DNA from 3 places in the Paenibacillus lentus genome. Region 1 is predicted to be linked to each of the others. Evidence: predicted binding sites of a transcription regulator. Region 1 holds the regulator's gene; each other region holds the start of a gene.
The links. Region 1 encodes NrdR, which represses ribonucleotide reductase genes. Its sites were predicted from a motif close to AACACNATATATNGTGTT; they were not measured.
Positions count from the first base shown of each region.

Region 2: nrdI (class Ib ribonucleoside-diphosphate reductase assembly flavoprotein NrdI) is a predicted target of NrdR. The motif match lies at 3,309-3,326, and genes of this name have one in related genera.
Region 3: EIM92_RS18705 (adenosylcobalamin-dependent ribonucleoside-diphosphate reductase) is a predicted target of NrdR. The motif match lies at 3,684-3,701, and genes of this name have one in related genera.

Region 1 covers NZ_CP034248.1:4,295,490-4,302,370, reverse strand. Annotated here, with positions in the region: gene polA (DNA polymerase I) at 1-2,213, shown strand, start outside; gene mutM (DNA-formamidopyrimidine glycosylase) at 3,028-3,858, shown strand; gene coaE (dephospho-CoA kinase) at 3,910-4,503, shown strand; gene EIM92_RS19485 (lytic transglycosylase domain-containing protein) at 4,500-5,063, shown strand; gene EIM92_RS19480 (alpha/beta-type small acid-soluble spore protein) at 5,144-5,365, opposite strand; gene nrdR (transcriptional regulator NrdR) at 5,523-5,999, shown strand; gene EIM92_RS19470 (hypothetical protein) at 6,039-6,233, shown strand; gene EIM92_RS19465 (phosphate ABC transporter substrate-binding protein) at 6,410-6,881, shown strand, end outside.
Region 2 covers NZ_CP034248.1:3,301,933-3,308,813, reverse strand. Annotated here, with positions in the region: gene nrdF (class 1b ribonucleoside-diphosphate reductase subunit beta) at 1-716, opposite strand, end outside; gene nrdE (class 1b ribonucleoside-diphosphate reductase subunit alpha) at 740-2,794, opposite strand; gene nrdI (class Ib ribonucleoside-diphosphate reductase assembly flavoprotein NrdI) at 2,805-3,215, opposite strand; gene EIM92_RS14870 (FecCD family ABC transporter permease) at 3,507-4,502, opposite strand; gene EIM92_RS14865 (FecCD family ABC transporter permease) at 4,548-5,603, opposite strand; gene EIM92_RS14860 (sensor histidine kinase) at 5,728-6,552, opposite strand.
Region 3 covers NZ_CP034248.1:4,138,945-4,145,825, reverse strand. Annotated here, with positions in the region: gene EIM92_RS18720 (hypothetical protein) at 1-403, opposite strand, end outside; gene EIM92_RS18715 (YqhG family protein) at 560-1,495, opposite strand; gene EIM92_RS18710 (DEAD/DEAH box helicase) at 1,499-3,262, opposite strand; gene EIM92_RS18705 (adenosylcobalamin-dependent ribonucleoside-diphosphate reductase) at 3,938-6,637, shown strand.

The DNA.
Region 1 (6,881 bases):
AGGGGATCAGTGAGGTCGAACCTTATGGACCACAAGAAATCAAGGAGAGATACGGTCTTATTCCGGAGCAAATTATCGATTTAAAAGGTCTTATGGGCGATGCTTCGGATAACATACCCGGCGTTCCGGGAATTGGAGAGAAAACGGCACTGAAGCTGCTCCATCAGTTCGGCTCCGTAGAAGAGGTGCTTGCGCGAACGGACGAGCTGAAGGGCAAGATGAAGGAAAACCTAGTTCAGCATGCAGAGGATGCGCGGCTGAGCAAGCGACTTGCTACGATTCACCGTGAGGTTCCGATTGATCGTTCTTTTGACGATATGATTTTTCGGGGCCTAAAAGAAGAAAAGGCGGCGCCGATGCTGCGTAAGCTAGAGTTTAAATCCTTGCTTGAACGATTAGCTTTTGGTGAAGGGACTGAGGCTTCCGAAGCGGCTGATGGTTCAGTAGAGCTGGAAGAAGTCGATGTGACGGTTGTTGACGACACAACTCTAACAGAGCTTGTGAAGCAACTGCCAAAGATTGAAGTGATGTATGTGGAATCTCACGGGGACAATCCGCATCAGGCCGAGGTGATGGGGCTCATTCTGTCCACCGAGGAACAACATTTCTTCGTATCCAACGAATTTCTGTTAAGTGAAGCGGCGAAGCCGATTCGGGAATGGCTTGCGGATCCGCAACATCCAAAGGCCGGTTATGACTTGCACCGAGCGGATTTAGCACTGTATTGGCAAGAGATCTCGTTCGCCGGGGCAGAGCATGACATTCAATTGGCGGCGTATTTGCTTGATCCGACGGACAATAACCAGACGATCAGCGGATTGGCCGCCAAATATAAACTGCCGTCTGTGCCATCGGATGATGAGGTATATGGAAAAGGGGCAAAATTCAAAATTCCAGATCAGGAGACACTTAGTCGTCATTTAGCTCGTAAAGGGCTGGCAATGCTGCGCCTGATTCCGCTCCAGAAGGAAGAGCTGAAGAAGAATGAAATGAATCGCCTTTTTTACGAGTTGGAAATGCCACTGTCGCGTATTTTGGCAGATATGGAGAAGCAAGGCATTGCTGTTAACCGTGAGGCGCTGGCTGAGCTGGGCAGGGAATTTGAAGCGCAGATTGAGAAGCTGGAGACCCGGATTTATGAACTTGCTGGTCTGGAGTTCAATTTGAACTCTCCCAAGCAATTGGGTGAAGTTTTATTTGATAAGCTGGAGCTTCCAGTCGTGAAGAAGACGAAAACGGGATACTCCACTGATGCTGAAGTACTGGATAAGCTGGCCCCATATCATGAGATTGTTCAATTTATATTGGAGTATCGTCAGTTGGCCAAGCTGAAATCGACTTATGTAGAAGGATTACTCAAGGAGATTCGTCCAGACACCGGGAAAGTTCATACGTACTATCGGCAGACGATCGCGGCGACCGGAAGACTTAGCAGTCAATTTCCGAATTTGCAGAACATTCCAATCCGTCTTGAAGAAGGACGAAAAATTCGACAGGTATTCGTGCCTTCGGAAGAGGGCTGGCATATTCTTGCTGCGGACTATTCGCAGATTGAACTGCGGGTTCTCGCGCATATTTCCGATGATAAGGGCTTGCAGGAAGCATTCCTGCATGATATGGACATCCATACGAAAACGGCGATGGACGTGTTTGGTGTAACCCAAGACCAAGTAGATGCCAATATGCGCCGTTCCGCAAAGGCAGTCAACTTTGGAATTGTTTACGGCATCAGTGATTATGGATTGTCTCAGAACCTGCATATTACTCGGAAGGAAGCCGCACATTTTATTGAGCAATATTTTGAGGCATTCCAAGGGGTGCGCCGTTATATGGATGAAATCGTTCAGGAGGCGAAGCGCGATGGCTATGTGACTACGCTGCTTGAACGCAGACGCTACTTACCGGAAATTAACGCCTCCAATTTTAATCTGCGTTCATTTGCGGAGCGTACGGCGATGAATACGCCGATTCAAGGCACTGCTGCGGATATTATTAAGCTCGCTATGGTCATGATGGACGAGGTGATGCGAAAGCATGGACTGAAGAGCCGGATGCTGCTGCAGGTACATGATGAGCTGGTATTTGAGGTGCCGCCGGAGGAATTGGAGACGATGAATAAGCTTGTGCCGGAAACGATGGAGAAGGCGTTGAAGCTGTCGGTGCCTTTGAAGGCGGAGGTTAGCAGCGGAATCAACTGGTATGAAGCCAAATAATAAGAGGTAGTTCAAAAAGTCGCTTTTGATCACGAAGTAATTCTGGAAGTGGTTTCGGCGTCGAATCTTGCGTTCACCCTCGAAGTGTGGTGCTCATGTAGGCTTCTCCTACACTCCGCTCCTCCTTCTTCGGGTTTACGCAACCTTCTCGGTGCTAAAAATCGACGTTATGAACCTTGATTGAGAAGGTAGTTCAAAAAGTCGCTTTTGATCACGAAGTAACTCTGGAAGTGGTTTCGGCGTCGAATCTTGCGTTCACCCTCGAAGTGTGGTGCTCATGTAGGCTTCTCCTACACTCCGCTCCTCCTTCTTCGGGTTTACGCAACCTTCTCGGTGCTGAAAAGCAACTTTATGAACCTTGATTGAAAAGGTAGTTCAAAAAGTCGCTTTTGATCACGAAGTAATTCTGGAAGTGGTTTCGGCGTCGAATCTTGCGTTCACCCTCGAAGTGTGGTGCTCATGTAGGCTTCTCCTACACTCCGCTCCTCCTTCTTCGGGTTTACGCAACCTTCTCGGTGCTAAAAATCGACGTTATGAACCTTGATTGAAAAGGTAGTTCAAAAAGTCGCTTTTGATCACGAAGTAACTCTGGAAGTGGTTTCGGCGTCGAATCTTGCGTTCACCCTCGAAGTGTGGTGCTCATGTAGGCTTCTCCTACACTCCGCTCCTCCTTCTTCGGGTTTACGCAACCTTCTCGGTGCTGAAAATCGACGTTATGAACCTTGATTGAGAAGGTAGTTCAAAAAGTCGCTTTTGATCACTACCGATCACAAAAGTTAAGGAGCAATACAGTTAAAATTTGAGGTGAAAGAATATGCCGGAGCTGCCGGAAGTCGAGACCGTGCGGCGCACGTTGTCCGGTCTCATCGTCGGCAAGACGATTGAATCGGTGAAGGTGTTGCTGCCGCGAATTATCCAGCGTCCCGACGATATTAGACGATTCGAAATGGAACTGGCAGGTCATACTATTGTAGATGTTGGCCGCCGTGGGAAATTTTTGAGAATTATTATGGATCAGCTTGTTTTGGTGTCCCACTTGCGAATGGAAGGTCGGTATGGGGTATATGATCAGAATGATGAAGTAGAGAAGCATACGCATGTCATCTTCCGGTTTACCGATGGTACGGAGCTTAGATATAAGGATGTCAGGCAATTCGGCACGATGCATCTGTTCCTTCCCGGCGAGGAGTTCAAGGAGAAACCCTTAATGAAGCTTGGGCTTGAGCCGCTGGAAGAGACATTTACATCAACTGTGCTTCGGGATATATTGTTTAAACGGTCAACGAAGATCAAAGTCGCGCTGCTAAATCAGGAATATGTGGTAGGGCTTGGAAATATTTATGTTGATGAAGCTTTGTTTCGGGCGGGGATTCATCCGGAACGCCCAGCGAATACACTGTCTGATCGAGAATGGGTTTCGCTCCATGAAGCGATTCTCACAACTTTGAACGATGCGGTAGAAGCTGGTGGCTCCTCGATAAAGTCATATGTTAACGGGCAGGGTGAAATGGGCATGTTCCAGCACTCGCTGCAAATTTACGGGCGTAAGGATGAGCCATGCATGAATTGTGGACATCCCATCGAGAAAATCGTAGTCGGCGGAAGGGGCACTCACTATTGCCCTAATTGCCAGGTTAACGAATAGCATTCATAGAATGAAGCAAATCGAGCAAATCCGTATTAAAGAGGTGAATGGATGAATATCGGACTGACAGGCGGAATCGCAACAGGTAAAAGCACGGTCTCCCAAATGTTAGTCGAACGGGGTGCAATATTAATTGATGCTGATGTCATCGCCAGAGAGGTCATGGAACCAGGACATCCGGTGCTGCTTGAGGTACGGAAGCGTTTTGGTGCAGGCATAATTCAAGAGGATGGAACATTAAATCGTAAAAAGTTAGGCGAGATCGTCTTCTCCAATCCCAAGGAGCGTAAGGTGCTTAATGAGATTACCCATCCGGCCATTCGTTCGGAAATAAAGATGCGGATGGCTAATTATGAGGCTGCTCAGCCCGGCTGTCTCATCGTCGTGGACATACCGCTGCTGTATGAATCCGGGCTGGAGTCGATGTTTGAGCAAGTGATGGTGGTTTATGTGCCTCGTGAGATGCAGCTTAAGAGGCTGATGCAAAGAGACGGACTAACATTAGAACAGGCGGAGGCTAGAGTAGGAGCCCAGCTAGACATTGAAAGGAAGAAGGAGAGGGCGGATATTTTGGTGGATAATAGCCTCGGATTGGACAAGACGGAATTACAGATTGAAGATTTTTGGCGGAACAAGGGCTTATGAAGTGGCTTCGTAAAAAGAGAGTACTGCTTTTGTTGTTTCTCGGGTTTACCGTTATTTTATTTTTTAACTCCAAGTGGCTGGCCGTATTTTATCCGATTTACTATAAAGAGGAAATTAAGCTGCATGCACAGAAGCATGATCTTGATCCTTTGATGGTTGCGGCGATTATCCGGGTGGAGAGCAATTACAAGACAGGATCTGAATCTAGAAAAGGTGCGCTTGGCATTATGCAGATTATGCCGGAAACAGCCAAATGGGTAATCGAACAATCAAAGCTACCAGATATCTCCCTAGATAAGGTAAAAGAAGAAAGTGATGCCAATATTGCGATTGGTACCTGGTACTTGAAGTCCCTCTATGAACAATTTGAGGGGAACGAAATCGCCATGATTGCGGCATATAATGCAGGGCCGACGAATGTCCGTAATTGGCTGCGCAGTGGCAAGTGGGACGGAAGGCTTGAATCTGTTAAAAATATTCCTTTTGGCGAAACTAGACATTATGTGCAAAGAGTTACTCATTACTATGATCAATATTCTGACGTTTACGATGATCTGTAACGAGTGTCGTTTCTTTCATGATAGAAAAGCATTGGACAGGCTGGGCCTGAACCAATGCTTCTGAGATCAGTTAGTCATAATTATTGGAATTGACCTGCCAACTGTTGCTCGGCAATCGTTACCAAACGCTTGGTGATGTAGCCACCAATCGATCCGTTTTCGTAAGAAGTCAGGTTACCCGCATATCCGTCTTGTGGAAAAGAGATGCCAAGTTCCTGAGCTACTTCATATTTCATTTGCTCCAATGCTCCGGAAGCTTGTCTAACCACTAGGTTATTTGAAGAGTTATTATTTTGGGCCATGATATGTTCACCTCCTTGTGGTTGGTAAAAGTATTATGTACCGAACTTGTCATCTTCATTACGTTTTTTTTAGTTATTTATTGGTATTGTTCAACAAATCTAATAGTCAGTGGGGTAGCTTAACCAAATTTCTTAATAAAAAGGGGGTAAGAGCACTTTGAAATGCCCATATTGTGATTATTCGGGGACAAAGGTGCTTGACTCAAGACCAGCTAACGAGAACCGATCTATCCGTCGCAGGCGGGAGTGTGAGAAGTGTAGCCGCCGGTTCACGACATTTGAAATGGTGGAGGAAATGCCGCTGATCGTAATAAAGAAGGACGGCAGTCGCGAGGAGTTCAATCGCGAGAAGCTGCTTCGCGGTTTGATCCGTGCATGCGAGAAGCGGCCCGTATCTGTGGATCAGTTGGAGTCCATTGTCTCGGCCGCAGAGAGATCTCTTCGTCATACTGCAAATGCTGAGGTAGAAAGCCGCGAAATTGGGGAGCTTATTATGGAGCAGCTGTATCCGGTAGATGAAGTTGCTTATGTCAGATTTGCTTCGGTATATCGACAGTTCAAAGATATTAATATGTTTATGAAGGAATTGAAGGGACTGCTATCGAAAAGCAACGATCCGTCAGAACCCATGTAATTAAGGCAAATTTGGAGACATTGGAGGGAGGCTACATTCATGAAATGGAACAGCCTGGCCGGAAGGGCGCTTGGATTTCTTGCAGGCACGACATTGGGGAGTGGGATTGGCTTTCTGTTTCACTGGCAATCGTATAATTTAGTCGTGATTGTAAGTGCGCTTGGCGTCTTGGGGGCTATCCTTGGAGGTTGGACGGTCAAGATGTGCCTTCGCAACACCTCTGATGCAAGCTAATTTAATGAATGAAAAAATAATTTCGAAATTAGAATAATTAATACCCGTTTAATTCACGTTAAGTGGAAGAGGCGGGTATTAATTATTTTTTACACAGAGTTTACAAAACTCATACATGGGTTTGATAATCGGTTTCTATAATCAAGTTATAAACAAACAAGGGGGAAACCTTAACAATGAAAAAGAGTTTGATGTTAGTTTTGACTTTAGTACTAACTTTTACATTGGCCGCCTGCGGTCAAAACAACACGACAAATTCCAATGGCTCCGCGGATGCTCCAGGTACTACTAATGAGGGCTCGGGTAATGAGGCATCCTCCGAACTGTCCGGTTCTATCCTGGCTGTTGGTTCTTCCGCACTTCAACCTCTAGTGGATCAGGCATCCAAGAAGTTCATGGATCAAAATCCAAAGGTTTCTATCCAAGTGCAAGGTGGAGGTAGCGGTACAGGATTGACTCAAGTATCCGGTGGACAAGCTGACATTGGTAACTCCGATGTGTTTGCAGAAGAGAAGCTGGATGCAGCTCAAGCGGGAGAATTGGTTAGTCATCAAGTAGCTGTTGTTGCAATGGCTGCAGTTATTAATCCTGAGATTACTGTTGATAATCTTACGAAGGATCAATTGGTTGGCATCTTCACAGGTGAAA
Region 2 (6,881 bases), 990 kb from region 1:
TCCAGCTCATTCTTGTATAGATCCATCAACAGCTCGTTCACGAATTTCTCGGCAAAATCCTGTTCTTCCGCACTTAGCTGCTGGAATACCTCTTGCGCAAGCAGGCCAACGAATACGCCGTGCACGCTCTCGTCGCGGATGATCAGCTTAATGATCTCGCCGCTCGCTACCATTTTGCCTTGTCCCGCCAGGTATAGCGGGTAGAAGAACCCGGAGTAGAATAAGAAGCTCTCCAGGAACACTGAAGCTACCATCGCCTGATACAGGCTTAGCAGATTCCCCTGTTCAATATCTCGATAATAGGTATCGATTCGGTGCGTCTTATACTGCAAATATTTATTGCTCCGCACCCATTGGAAGGTATCGCCGATCATCTCGCTGCTGGCTACGGTCGTAAAGATCGTACTGTAGCTCTTCGCGTGGATTTCCTCCATCGCCGCCTGGAAAATCAGGATCGCCTTCTTCTGCTTCCCTTCTACGTGCTGGGCAATCAGCGGCATGCCGACGTTCCCTTGCTCTGTGTCTAGCAGTGTTAATCCGCCCAATACCTTCATAAACGTATTCTTCTCATCATCACTCAGCTCCGTCCAAGACTTCAAGTCCTTGGATACCGGAATTTCCGTGTCCAGCCAAAATTGCGACGTATTCTGCGTCCAGAGCATTTCTGTATAATCCGTTTCAGGTGCGTTCCAGTTAACCGCTTCGAACTTTGTCATGCTTTCTTCCTCCTGTTTGCAGCTTAAATGACGCAGCTGATGCATTCTTCGATCGTTCTTTTTCTCGTGCGAGTATAATAAAGCGTCTTTAATCCTTTTTTCTGCGCATAGATGTAGTATTTCGCCAAATCTCGCGTCGTCAGATTATCCTTCACGTACAGAATCGTTGAAATCGCTTGGTCAATATGCACCTGTACCTCGGCTACGAGATCGATCAGGTTGAACATATCCATATCGTAAGCTTCTTTATAATAGAAGTAATTGCTCTCGTTCAGGAACGGCATCGGGTAAATTGTCTTGGAATCTCCGTACTCCCGCTCTTCAATGCGCTGCGTAATCGGCGCAATCGAAGCGGTTGACGATTGTAAATACGAAATCGAACCAGTTGGCGCAATGGCCAATCGATAAGCATGATACAACCCGTGCTTCATCGTCTCCTCCTTCAAGCGAAGCCAATCCTCGCGCGTAGGAATATGGTGGCCCGCAAACAATTCCTTGACCTTGTCTGTCCGCGGTGAATAATCATTCTCCTCATAGCGTTTGAAATACGCCCCGCTCGCATATTCGCTACGCTCAAAGTCCTTGAACGTTACTTCTCTCTCCTTGGCAATTAACATGGAGCGCTCAATCGAGTAGTAATTTAGCATCATAAAGAACGTACGTGCGAAATCAATCGCTTCCTTGGATTCATAAGGAATATGGTTCAGTGCCAAAAATCCATGCAAATTCATCGCTCCAAGACCGACGGAGTGCAGCTCCCGGTTCGCTTTCGCCACGGATGGCACAATCTCCAGCTCGGTACGGTCGGAGACCTCAGTCAGTGCGTCCATCGCCAGATGAACGGTTTCCCTCATCCGCTGGTTCTTCATCACATTCACGATGTTCAATGACCCCAGATTACAGGAAATATCGCGGTTAATGACATCCTCGTGCCCATAATCATTAATCGTCGACACTTCGCTCAGCTGCGCAATCTCGCTGCATAGGTTCGAGAATTTCACGCGCCCGATATCTTTGAGGGCATGCTGATCGTTCGTGTTATCCACGTACATGATATAGGGATAACCCGATTCCATTTGCGTCTGCGCAATTTTGATGATCAGGTCGCGCGCTACGATTTTCTTCTTGCGTACTCTTGGGTTATTCACAAGCTCATCATACATGGCCGTTAAATCCATATCGTCCAAATGGACGCCGTATTCCTGATAGACAGTATGTGGATAGAACAGATACATATCCTTGTCCTGCTCCACTAGCTCGAAGAACTTATTCGGCGCAACAACGCCAAGGGATAAGGTCTTGATGCGAATTTTCTCATCGCTGTTAATTTTCTTCGTATCTAGGAACTCATGGATATCCGCATGGAATAAATTGAGATAGACGACGCCGCTCCCGTCCCGCTGACCTAACTGGTTCGCATAGGAGAACGCATCCTCGAACAGCTTCATCACGGGCAGCACGCCGCTCGCTTTGCCGTCCAAGCCTTTGATTTGTTCACTTGCCGCGCGAATTTTGCTGAGATTGAGACTGACGCCGCCCCCTATTTTGCTTAGCTGCAGCGCGGAATTAATTGCGAATCCGATGGAATTCATCGAATCATCAACCTCCAGCAAAAAGCAGCTGACCAGCTCGCCGCGGCGTTTTTTCCCCGCATTCAAAAACGTTGGGGTAGCCGGCTGATATTCCTGCGAAATTAGGACATCGGCATATTCATTCGCTTTCTGGATATCGCCGTTGCCGAGGAACAATGCCGTAACAGCAATCCGATCCTCATAACGCTCTAGAAACTTCGTCCCGTCATTCGTCTTCATCGCATAGTTATTATAAAATTTAAAGGCGCTCATAAAGGATGGAAAGCGAAACTTGCGCGCATACAACGCTTCATACAGCTTTTTTACGTCCGCGAATTCATATTTAGCAAACAGCTCTTCTTCGTAGTATTGATGCTCTATTAAATAATCGATTTTCTCCTTCAGGTCATGGAAGAAAACCGTATTCTGATTAACATAATCGACAAAATAGCTTCGAGCGGCCTCCAGATCTTTATGGAACTGGAACTGTCCGTCCTTTTGCACCATGATTTCATTATTAAGCTGTATCCAATTGGGAATCTGCGTTTGCGTGACCGTTTGAGTTTGAGTAAGTGTAGACAATTTGCTTAACCTCCTGTTTAAATCGCTCGACATCCTTCTTGGTGCCGCTAAGTTCGAATTTCATTAATAAAGGAACGGAGTACATTTCCGCCACCTGATCTCCAGCCAGTCCGTAACGAACGCCCCAATTCGTATTGCCACTTGAGGCAACACCTTGCAGCAGATCACCGTGACTCTCCAGAAATTTCAGGGTCGACTGCGGTACCTGGCCAAAACCAGTGGTGTATGTAATGAGCACAAACGGCTGGTCAACGACCAAGCCCTCTCGAATCTGGACATGCTCTACATCCAATTTACTGACGAATCGCTTAACGTTTCCCGTCTTCGAGTCATAGACAATAAGCACTGTATTCCCTCCCGTAAAAAAATAGCCCCTCCACAGGAGATGAGCCATCGGCAGCATCTTTCTTAATTAGAGTCATTCTTATCCACCATCCAATACACTATATATGGTGTCTTCATATATTTATCCGCACTAAATATAGTGTGCCTTTGTAATATACCTGTTTTCCCATAATTAATCAAGAGCTATTTCCCCAAAATAAAAAACTCTCCCCCAGATCGGCGATCTTCCGTTAAAAAAGCTGTGACCCCCTGCCGAATTCGCAGTTCGTCACAGCTTTATTTTTTGATTATATTATGCTTTCATTTTAGTCAATAAATAGAGAAAATAAGGCGCACCAATAACCGCTACGACGATCCCCGTCGGTATTTCCGAGGGCTGCATGAGCCAACGCCCGATCGTGTCCGCCACAATAACAAGCAGCGAGCCCGTCATGGCCGAAGCCGGAAGCAGCAGCTGGTGCTTCGGCCCGACGAGCCTCCGCGCCAAATGCGGGCCGATCAAGCCGACGAAGCCGATTCCACCGCTCACCGCAACCGAAGAACCGGCAAGGCCGACCGCGGCCGCTAGCAGCAGCAGACGTTCCTTCTCCACAGACGTTCCGAGTCCTGTCGCCGTGTTCTCGCCAAGGTTTAGAACGTTCATCACTTGAGCTTTGTAGAATACATACGGAAGCAGTACGACAATCCATGGCAGCAGTGCAAGCACGAACTTCCAGTTGGAGCCCCAAATGCTGCCCGCAAGCCACGTAGCCATAAACTGATATTTTTGCGGGTCAAGCTTCAACGTCAGCACAATCATTGCCGCACTGATCCCGGCAGCCACGCCAATTCCTGTTAGAATAAGCCTTGTCGGCGCTATTCCTTCATTCCGCTTATAGGACAGCACATAGATGAGTGCAGCCGTTAAGCCTGAGCCGATGAGCGCCAGCACAGGCAGCAGAAATATAGATCGCATCGATGTCGTTGGATAGAAAGAAATATACAACATCACCATTAGCCCTGCACCGGCATTGATGCCAAGGATGCCCGGATCGGCCAGCGCATTGCGGGATAGCCCTTGCAATATACAGCCTGAAACCGCTAATCCGGCACCGATCAATACGGAAATCACGATACGTGGAAGCCGGAACTCGAACAAGATCAGCGACTGCTTATCCGTTCCCATTCCAAATAGCGTCTTGACCACCTCTACCGGCGACAGACGGATATATCCGGTATTCATACTTACAATAAAAGCGCCAATGATTAAAATACCTAAAATCGTCATCACGATGACTCCGCGCCTCATTCTGCGACGGCTTGAAGTCGGTGATACTGCTTGTACAGGTTCCACCTATAACTCCCTCCTCTCTTTACGTGCGAGATAGAGGAAGAACGGCACGCCAATTAATGCAATAAGAGCACCAAGCGGTGTTTCAACCGGAGCGTTAACCATTCTAGCCGCCAAGTCGGCAAAGACGACGAGCAAGCTTCCGAGAATCGCCGAGCAAGGAATGATCGAGCGATAATCAACACCGACAAGAAACCGGGTTACATGAGGAATAATCAAGCCGATAAAACCGACGGAGCCAACAACCGCAACCGCTGATCCAGCCAGAACCAGCACAATAACCGTACCGGCCAGCTTGACCAGTCCTGTTCTCTGGCCAAGTCCAACGGCAACCTCTTCCCCCAGACTGAGCATCGTAATCGATCGAGATAGCATCATCGCGCCAATGATCGCCCCCCCTACCCAAGGGAGCATAATTTTCAACTGAAACCATTTCGTTCCAGAAACTCCGCCCGCATACCAAAAGGCCAAGTCCTGACCGACTCGGAAATACAGTGCAACCCCCTCGCTAAGAGCTAGCAATAATGCGCTCACCGCTGCTCCCGCTAACACAAGACGCACGGGAGTTACTCCTCCCTTCGCCAGTGAGCTAATCCCGAAGACGAGTCCTGCCCCGGCACCGGCACCCAGAAAGGAATATAGAATAAGTAAATTGAACGACATGCCTGGAAAAAAGGCAAAGCACAGCGCAAGCGCAAATCCTGCCCCGGCGTTAAGTCCAAGCAATCCTGAATCCGCCATCGGGTTGCGCGTCATCCCCTGCATTATCGCTCCAGCCACGGCAAAGCTAGCGCCGACCATGGCTCCCCCAAGTATACGCGGTAGACGTATTTCCTGAATGATTTGGTGCTGTGTAAGCTCCGGATTATAGCTGAATATGGCTTCCCATACCGTGGTGAAATAAATATCCGCTGCTCCGAATGAAACTGATATCGCTATACCAAGAACTAAAGCTGCGATCCCCCCGAACATGATCAGTGATGTGACGAGCGGTCTAGTTCGCGGCTTCGATACGGACAGACGCTCAGTCCTCTTCGTACTTTCTAACATTTCCGTCATACTAAGTTCTCCTCATCTGCCCAGCACGAACCGTTCAGTTCGAGACAAAGAATTAATGATATTAATAATAGCTAATTCACGTTAATGATAATCGTTCTCATTATATGATTTAAGACAAATACCGTCAAGGGAAGTTCTTTTGAATCGTAACGATCGTATGTGCTCCATTTCTTTCAATATTAAACTTCCAGCCCATCATCGCCGCACGATCCCGCATCATTTGAATTCCATAGCGATTTTCGCCTAAGTTCTTCCCCAGATCAAAGCCAACTCCATTATCGATAACCGTACACTGCCATCCATTCTCCATGATATAGCCATCAATATGTACCTCAGTGGCTGCAGCATGTTTATGAATGTTTAAGAGCGATTCGCGAATCAAGGCAAGCAGTTCAATTCTATCTTTGACAGATAACTGCATTTCAGGGATATCCCACCCTATTTTAAAATCCAAACCGGATTCCCTCTTCAGCTCTTCAATCAAGTTCTTGAGGCCTTGCACCCAGGATATCGAAGCAGGATCTGCGGGATGACGCAAATTCGCAATGGCTTGTCTCACATACGTATTCGTGCGGAAAATATTTTGCTTCAGCTTGTCGAACGTTGTTCTATCGGTTACCTGCGCCTTCTCCATTTTGTTCACTTGCGCATTTAAAAGAAATAAAGATTGGGCTATGCCATCATGAATCTCCCGGGCAATCTTCTCTCGTTCCTCCAGAGCAGCTTTATGAGCTTTAGCTTCGTTCAATTCTGTCTGAATCATCTCCATCATCTTAAAAAGTTGCGTCAAAAGAAGGATAGATACCAAAAATACGATGATCGGGGAAAGCCAATTTCCTAAATCCATCGATATATAGGGAAGTAAATATTCATGCCGAACATACTCCCACAGTCCAATCGTTATAGTGGGAATAGTGAGAATCAACCATTTAACTTGTTTATAGGACATTCGCATATGCGGCCTCCAGATAAAATAAATGACGAAAGTATCTTAACTTATTCCTACTTTACATGATAGTACATTCTGTAGAGAAGAGGTATTTTGACTTTGCAATCCTTTGCTATATAAAATCTCACAAAATGTTCAAAATCCCATGAACATTTAACCACTTCGCTACGATTTATGCTGCTCGTTGGCATAGGGTTAGCATTATTTATTTTTTTAAACGAATTCTGCCTTGCATTGCTTCCGCTATGCTCACTAAATATGAATAACAGCTATTTTAGAATAAAAAATCAAGGTTAAGCAAATCTATATACTACCTGTGGATTCAAACT
Region 3 (6,881 bases), 160 kb from region 1:
GTGCGGCGGTGTCGAACAACGGCTCGGAACCGGCGCCATATTCGATTAAGGCGTAGCCTCCCGAAGGATGAGCGCCGATAATGAGGTATCCTACAGGTGTATTATTCTGATATAGCGTAACGAGCCAGGCGTGCAGTCCAGGGCCAAGCGGCTGGAACTCATGGTCCGCCCCTTTCCAGTTTGTAAATGGCTTGTCACCGGATAGCTTGTGGATCAGCTGATTGGCAAACTGAATCGCATCTTTCGGAGCAGGTGCATGCGTTGCCGTGGCCAGCAGATCGACTGAGGCCCCATGGTCAGACTGGATATGGGCCTGTCCCACCGTTAGATGCGGTAAAGGTGCGATGAGGAAGATGAGGCTTAGCATCAGGGAAAGACTTATTTTAAATGAAATGCGAAGCATGCGCAGATCGATCACCAGCTTTCGTAATTTTTGGAACTTAAGTTTGTTTCAATTTTAAAAGACGACTGCAGAGAAGGCTGTCTCAACCTGTCGCGACGGGTTGTCTGTCAGCGATTCTATTTTTGCCTTCTTTTAGCGAGAAGGGTCAATTATTCGTCATCTTCGGGAGCGCAAATGAAAGATGCCGCAGTTTATTGCAGATACGACAATCCTCGGCTCGTACTGCCAGCGTATTTCCCCACGGCGCGATTCGTACTGTTCCTGCACGATTTTTTTCTTCTCATCATCGGGATCGCGAAGGAGGTCGTTATAGTAAGCGTCGATCAGCAGCAACTCATCCTCAAGACGCTCGCTCGCCTCTTCGGCCCAGGTAGAGTCATAAGCCTCGACTTCTGTGCGGATGAACTTCTCTAAAGCGTCCCGCCCTTCCGCCAAGGTTAATCTGGTTGGCTCGATATGCACATTTTCCGGTAGCCGGGGGACCAACGAAAGCGGTCTAAGCCGAGAGGTAAATGAGGTATCGATCTGTCCCGTCAGCAGGGAAATGCCTAGGGATCGGAGTTCTTCTCTTTTCATATCGCAGCAGAACTCGATTTTGAAATTGACGCCTAGCCACGGCTCATATGCTGCGGGCAATAGGGTCATTCGCTGTCTCTCACCGGCCTCTTCAAACAGATATACGCAGCGCCCGCCTCGAAGCGCCGCATTAAAAATTTGTTGGAGGCGCGGACTTCCGAAGGAAAGATCCTCCCGCTGAATCCGTCCTGGGCCCAGTATTGGTAGTGGCCGAATAGCTCCAAAATGCCGTCCGAGTATTTCATCCTCCTGCGGCTTAGGTGCATGCTGCTCGGCAGCGGCCAGTTCTGCATCATGACGCTCCGCGTTAAAGACGAATTTAAAGGACATCGTCTCCGGCTGGGCTCCCGTGCGCTCGATAAAGCCCCAGTAATAAGGGCGATTCGTTAAATCCTTGTCCGCTTGAGGAGACAGCTTGACTGTAACGTGATGAGGCGATTTCTCGATAATTTGGCACTCCGTAATATTTAGGTAGCTCAAAACATACTGCTGGATTTGTTCCATTGTCATAGTCATAGGTTATCCCCCCATTAATTCAGTCAGATTGCTGTCAGATGTTTCTTTTGGAGGGGCTTTGCCGAGCTCATCTTTAATTTTGTGCAGGGAACGGCCAAGCGAATCGACGCGGCAGGCGATTTCATCATCGCTCTGGGATTCTAGCAATATTTTGTAAATGCTTTTCTCAAGGGAATTCTCTTTCTCAAAACGTTCCAAAATAACATCAAGGCCGCCGATAACCATTTCAAACATATTGATTTTTTCGTGCAATAAATTCAAAATATGCTCCTCGATCGTACCTTTCGTGGATAAATTATATATTTTCACATCGTTCTTCTGTCCAAGTCGGTGCACTCTGCCTATACGCTGCTCCACTCTCATTGGGTTCCAAGGCAGGTCAAAGTTGATCATTTGGTGACAGAATTGCAGATTTATTCCCTCGCCACCCGCTTCGGTTGCGATCATCACTTGAGCGCGACCCCGGAACAAATCCATCATCCAATCTTTTTTGCCCCGATTCATGCCGCCCCGATATGGCACGGCCGACATGTTGCGATCGCGAAAATATTTCAGCAAATATTCCTGGGTAGCCCGGTATTCGGTGAAGACAATCACCTTATCATCCATTTCCTGGATGAGCTCCATCGCTTTCTCGGCTTTGCTGTTGGCCTGAATCGTCTTGATAATGCCGACCAGATCCCAGATGCGATCGCGAAGCGGGGAATCCGGGGCGAGCTTCTTGGATAAATTGACAAGTGTTACGAACACGGCGTCCCGGCTGCTGCAAACTTCTCGTTGCAGGGTAACCAGGGACAGCATGCTGCTTAAGTCGCCGCCAGTTGCTTGATATTGGTCTTTGACAAAGGAAGTAACCCCGTCGTACAAATTTTTTTCTTCGGGCGACAGCTCGACATGGATGTTGCGGACGATGCGTTTGGTGAATTCTAGCTCGCCATCGCTGCGACGATTACGGATCATCACTTTGGATAGCTCTGCTTTTAGCTTCTCTTCATTTTTAGGTATGCGCTTATCGACGACGAAGTTGGCTGCAAAGTCGTTTTGCCCGCCAAGCTGACCCGGTTTGAGCAGGTTAATTAGATTAAACAGCTCGCTCAGGTTATTCTGAACGGGCGTCGCGGTGAGCAGCAGACAGTATTTTTTGCGAAGCTGGATCATGAACTGGTAGTTGGTTGTTTTTTTATTCTTCAGCTTATGCGCTTCATCGACGATAACCATGTCGTACTCGCTGCCGAGCAAAATTTCCTTATGGGGATCCCGTTTGGCCGTATCAATAGAGGCAACGACGATGTCATTATCCCAGGAATGCAGCTTTTTTTGGGCCACGGCGGGGATCGCGAACTTCTGATTGAGCTCACGCACCCATTGGAGGACGAGGGAGGCTGGGACGAGAATAAGCGCTTTGCGAACAAGTCCGCGAATAATGTATTCTTTGAGAATTAGTCCGGCTTCAATGGTTTTGCCAAGTCCTACTTCATCCGCGAGGATAGCCCGTCCCCGCATTTCGAACAGCACTTTGCGCGCGGTATCGGTCTGGTGAGGAAGCGGCTCTACTCCATGCAAGTGCGAGAGGCATAATATTTCTTCGAAGCTCGATACGAGCGAGGCGCTTTCCGCTTCCATAGCTAGATTAAACAATTTCCAATCGTCCCAAGGTCCGCCTTTGTCCAGACGGCTGTTTAAATCCTCGAACCAGGTGTGATCGAATTCGATGAGGGGCACAGCCTGCGTAGGAGAATGGGCGAAATTCGGAAGGTTCGGATTCATGAATGTAAGCCTCCCTTATCTGTCATCTTCTAAATTCATTTAGATGTAGTATGGACGATGAAGTAGAAAATCATAACTTTACAAATGCTGAGTAGTTATACATGTCGAAATACATCGTATTTTGTCCTGTTGTGATGGAGGTAAGATGGGATAATTCCTGGCTGAAATCGGGGATATAAGAGGCAGTTTAATGCAAGCGAAGCATGATATGCAGGGAAGGAGGGAATTCTAAAGCAAGTATTTCAAGATCGGAAGCAGCAGAAGCTTGTAAAATTTTTCAGTCGTTTTCAAAGGAAATAATGAAAAATAGAGGGATTCGAAGAAAACAGGAGGACTTAGGGGTTAAATCTCATTATTCTGCCTTAATTTTCAGAGTAGCCAAGCTGTAATGTCGAGATCTTGTATAGTATAATGATACTCGCCCACTACATATAGTGATTTATACATAAAAGATCGTTTATGTGATGTGGATGAAGGTTATAAATTAAATAGGAAAAAGGTTAGAGAAATAACAGAATTCGGCGGTAATTGTGCGGGAGGACACCCGCGCAGCTACCGACATTTTTTTGTGCCTATTTAGGAAGGATGCGACTTTTTGATTCGACAAAAGTTGACAATCCGTGTGAATGATGTGCTAAATGTGCGCAAAATATTATTTAGAGGAGGGTGTTTTCTTTGAAAACAGGGCAGAAGCAACGTCTGGAGGGGCTTAGTGAAAAAATCTTTTTGGATCGGTACGCCTGGAAAAATCCTGATCCCAGCGATGCGAAGGTTGGCGATGTTGTCCTTGTACTGACCAAGGATGATCCAAAGTTTCCGACGAAAGAAGTAGGTGAGGTTGTAGCGCGTGACGGCCAAATGGTTACCGTTAAGACTCGCACCGGCGAACTCGTACAATCGGATGTTGAGAAGCTGACGCTAAATATTGAGAAAACACCGGAGGAAATGTGGGATCGCCTCGCTTCCGCGATGGCCTCGGTGGAAGCTACACCGGAGCTGCAGCAGGAATGGGAGGAGAAGTTCCGTTACGTATTGGAGGATTGGAAATTGGTGCCGGGCGGACGTATTGCTGCAGGTGCTGGAGCCAGTGATGAGTTGACATTGTTTAACTGCTACGTCATTCCTTCGCCAAAAGACAGCCGCGGAGGCATAATGGAGACACTGTCCGAAATGACTGAAATTATGGCTCGCGGAGGTGGAGTTGGGATTAATCTAAGCTCCTTGCGTCCGCGTCGTGCAGTCGTCAAAGGCGTTAACGGTTCATCAAGCGGTGCTGTATCCTGGGGTGGCCTGTTCAGTTATACGACAGGATTGATTGAGCAAGGGGGCAGCCGTCGCGGTGCGCTCATGCTGATGATTAATGACTGGCACCCGGATGTGCTTGATTTCATTACGGTCAAGCAAACGATGGGTCAAGTGACCAACGCGAATTTATCGGTTTGTGTCAGCAATGGCTTTATGAAGGCTGTGAAGGAAGATTTGGACTGGGAGCTCGTTTTCCCGGATACAACCTATGACGATTACAATGAGGTATGGGACGGCGACTTGGAGAAATGGAAGGCAGCTGGACGTAGAGTCAACCACTTCCGTACGGTGAAGGCGCGGGAAATTTGGCATACGATCATTGAGTCGGCATGGAAGTCGGCCGAGCCAGGCGTCGTATTTATGGAATACTACAACCAGATGTCGAACAGCTGGTATTTCAATCCGATTATTTGCACGAATCCTTGCGGTGAGCAGGGTCTGCCAGGCTGGGGAGTTTGTAACCTGTCGGCAATGAACCTGTCCAAGTTCTATGATGAAGATAAACATGATGTCGCTTGGGATGATCTGGCGTTGACTACGCGCTATTCTGTGCGCTTCCTGGACAATGTCATCAACACGACACCGTATCATTTTGAAGAGAACGAGAAGAACCAGAAGAACGAGCGCCGCATTGGCCTCGGCACGATGGGTCTTGCCGAACTGATGATCAAGCTGAACATCCGTTACGGCAGTCCGGAATCACTGGAATTCCTTGATAAATTATATGGCTTTATCGCTAAAGAAGCTTATCTTGCTTCTGCTGATATCGCTGCAGAGAAGGGCGCATTCCCGGCTTTCGAAGCGGACAAGTATTTGCAGAGCGGATTTATGAAGGTCATGACCGAAGTCTATCCAGAGGTTGGAGAGGCTGTTCGCGAGAAGGGAATACGCAACGTAACGATCATTACCCAGGCTCCTACGGGAAGTACAGGAACGATGGTTGGCACATCCACGGGCATCGAGCCTTACTTTGCCTTCAAATATTACCGTCAGAGTCGGCTTGGCTTCGACGAGCAGTTCGTACCGATCGCTCAGGATTGGATGGATGCACATCCGGGTGAGAAGCTGCCGGATTACTTTGTAACAGCGATGGATCTGTCGGCCGAGGATCATATCCGTGTGCAAGCGGTGATTCAGCGCTGGGTAGACAGCTCGATTTCCAAGACGGCGAACTGTCCGGCTGATTTCACTGTAGAAGAGACGAAGCGCTTGTATGAGCTTGCCTTCGATCTGGGCTGTAAAGGCGTAACGATTTACCGTGATGGCAGTCGAGACATTCAGGTTCTGCAAACGGAAAAGAAGGAAGATAAGGCTGAGGCAGTAGATGCTAATTCAGGAGATACTGAAGCTTCCGAGGGCGATTCTGTAAACAGCGTCTTGGCGGACGGTGCAGACGGTACAGTATCAAGTACGGAGCAGTCCGCGTTAAACGTGCTGGATCAATCACTCTCTGCCGGAGTAGATCCAAGTGAGAAAACGGTGTTTGATAAGCAGTACAAGAAGCGTCCACAGGTTCTTCACGGCGCAACGTATAAAATAAACACACCATTCGGTATGGCGTATATTACAATCAATGATCTTAACGGGATTCCTAGCGAGATCTTCCTAAATGTCGGTAAAGCAGGGTCGGATGTCTTCGCGATGGCTGAAGCTCTCGGCCGCGTATGCTCCTTGTTCTTGCGCTACGGCGACCATGGACAGAAGGTAGAGCTGTTGATCAAGCATCTGAAAGGCATTGGCGGCTCCGGCGCCATTGGCTTCGGCCCGAATCGCGTCGAGTCGATTGCGGATGCCGTGGCCAAAGCACTTGAAATCCATGTGGAGCATGGCCCATTCGATGATCATGACCCGGCTCCAGTTGCTGCAACACTGGCGCATCACGAGGAGATCGGGCAAGCAGGCATTGGCTATGCGGGTAGTGCTGTCAGCGACCAGCATGCCAGCAACGGTCATCAGCTCAGCGCGCCAGCGACCTCGCGCGACCTGTGTCCATCCTGCGGCTCGGCCTCACTGCTGAACGTGGAAGGCTGTAAAACCTGCGCCAACTGCGGGTATAGCAAGTGTTCTTAAAACCGGATAACTTCGAAACGAGCGAATCATCATATCATAAATTAGAATAGTTTAACTGTTCGAAAATTGATAAATATTCACAAAAAATGACCAGACAACAGGGATTTGTTGCTTCTGGTCATTTTTGTTGGGGGATGGTTATTTTGTTATTGAACTTCTACCTTTGAGATTGATGACAAATAAATCTACACAATGATTATAGTCAACGCGTAGTGCAAAAAGTTTTCGCTAATAACTTGTTTCC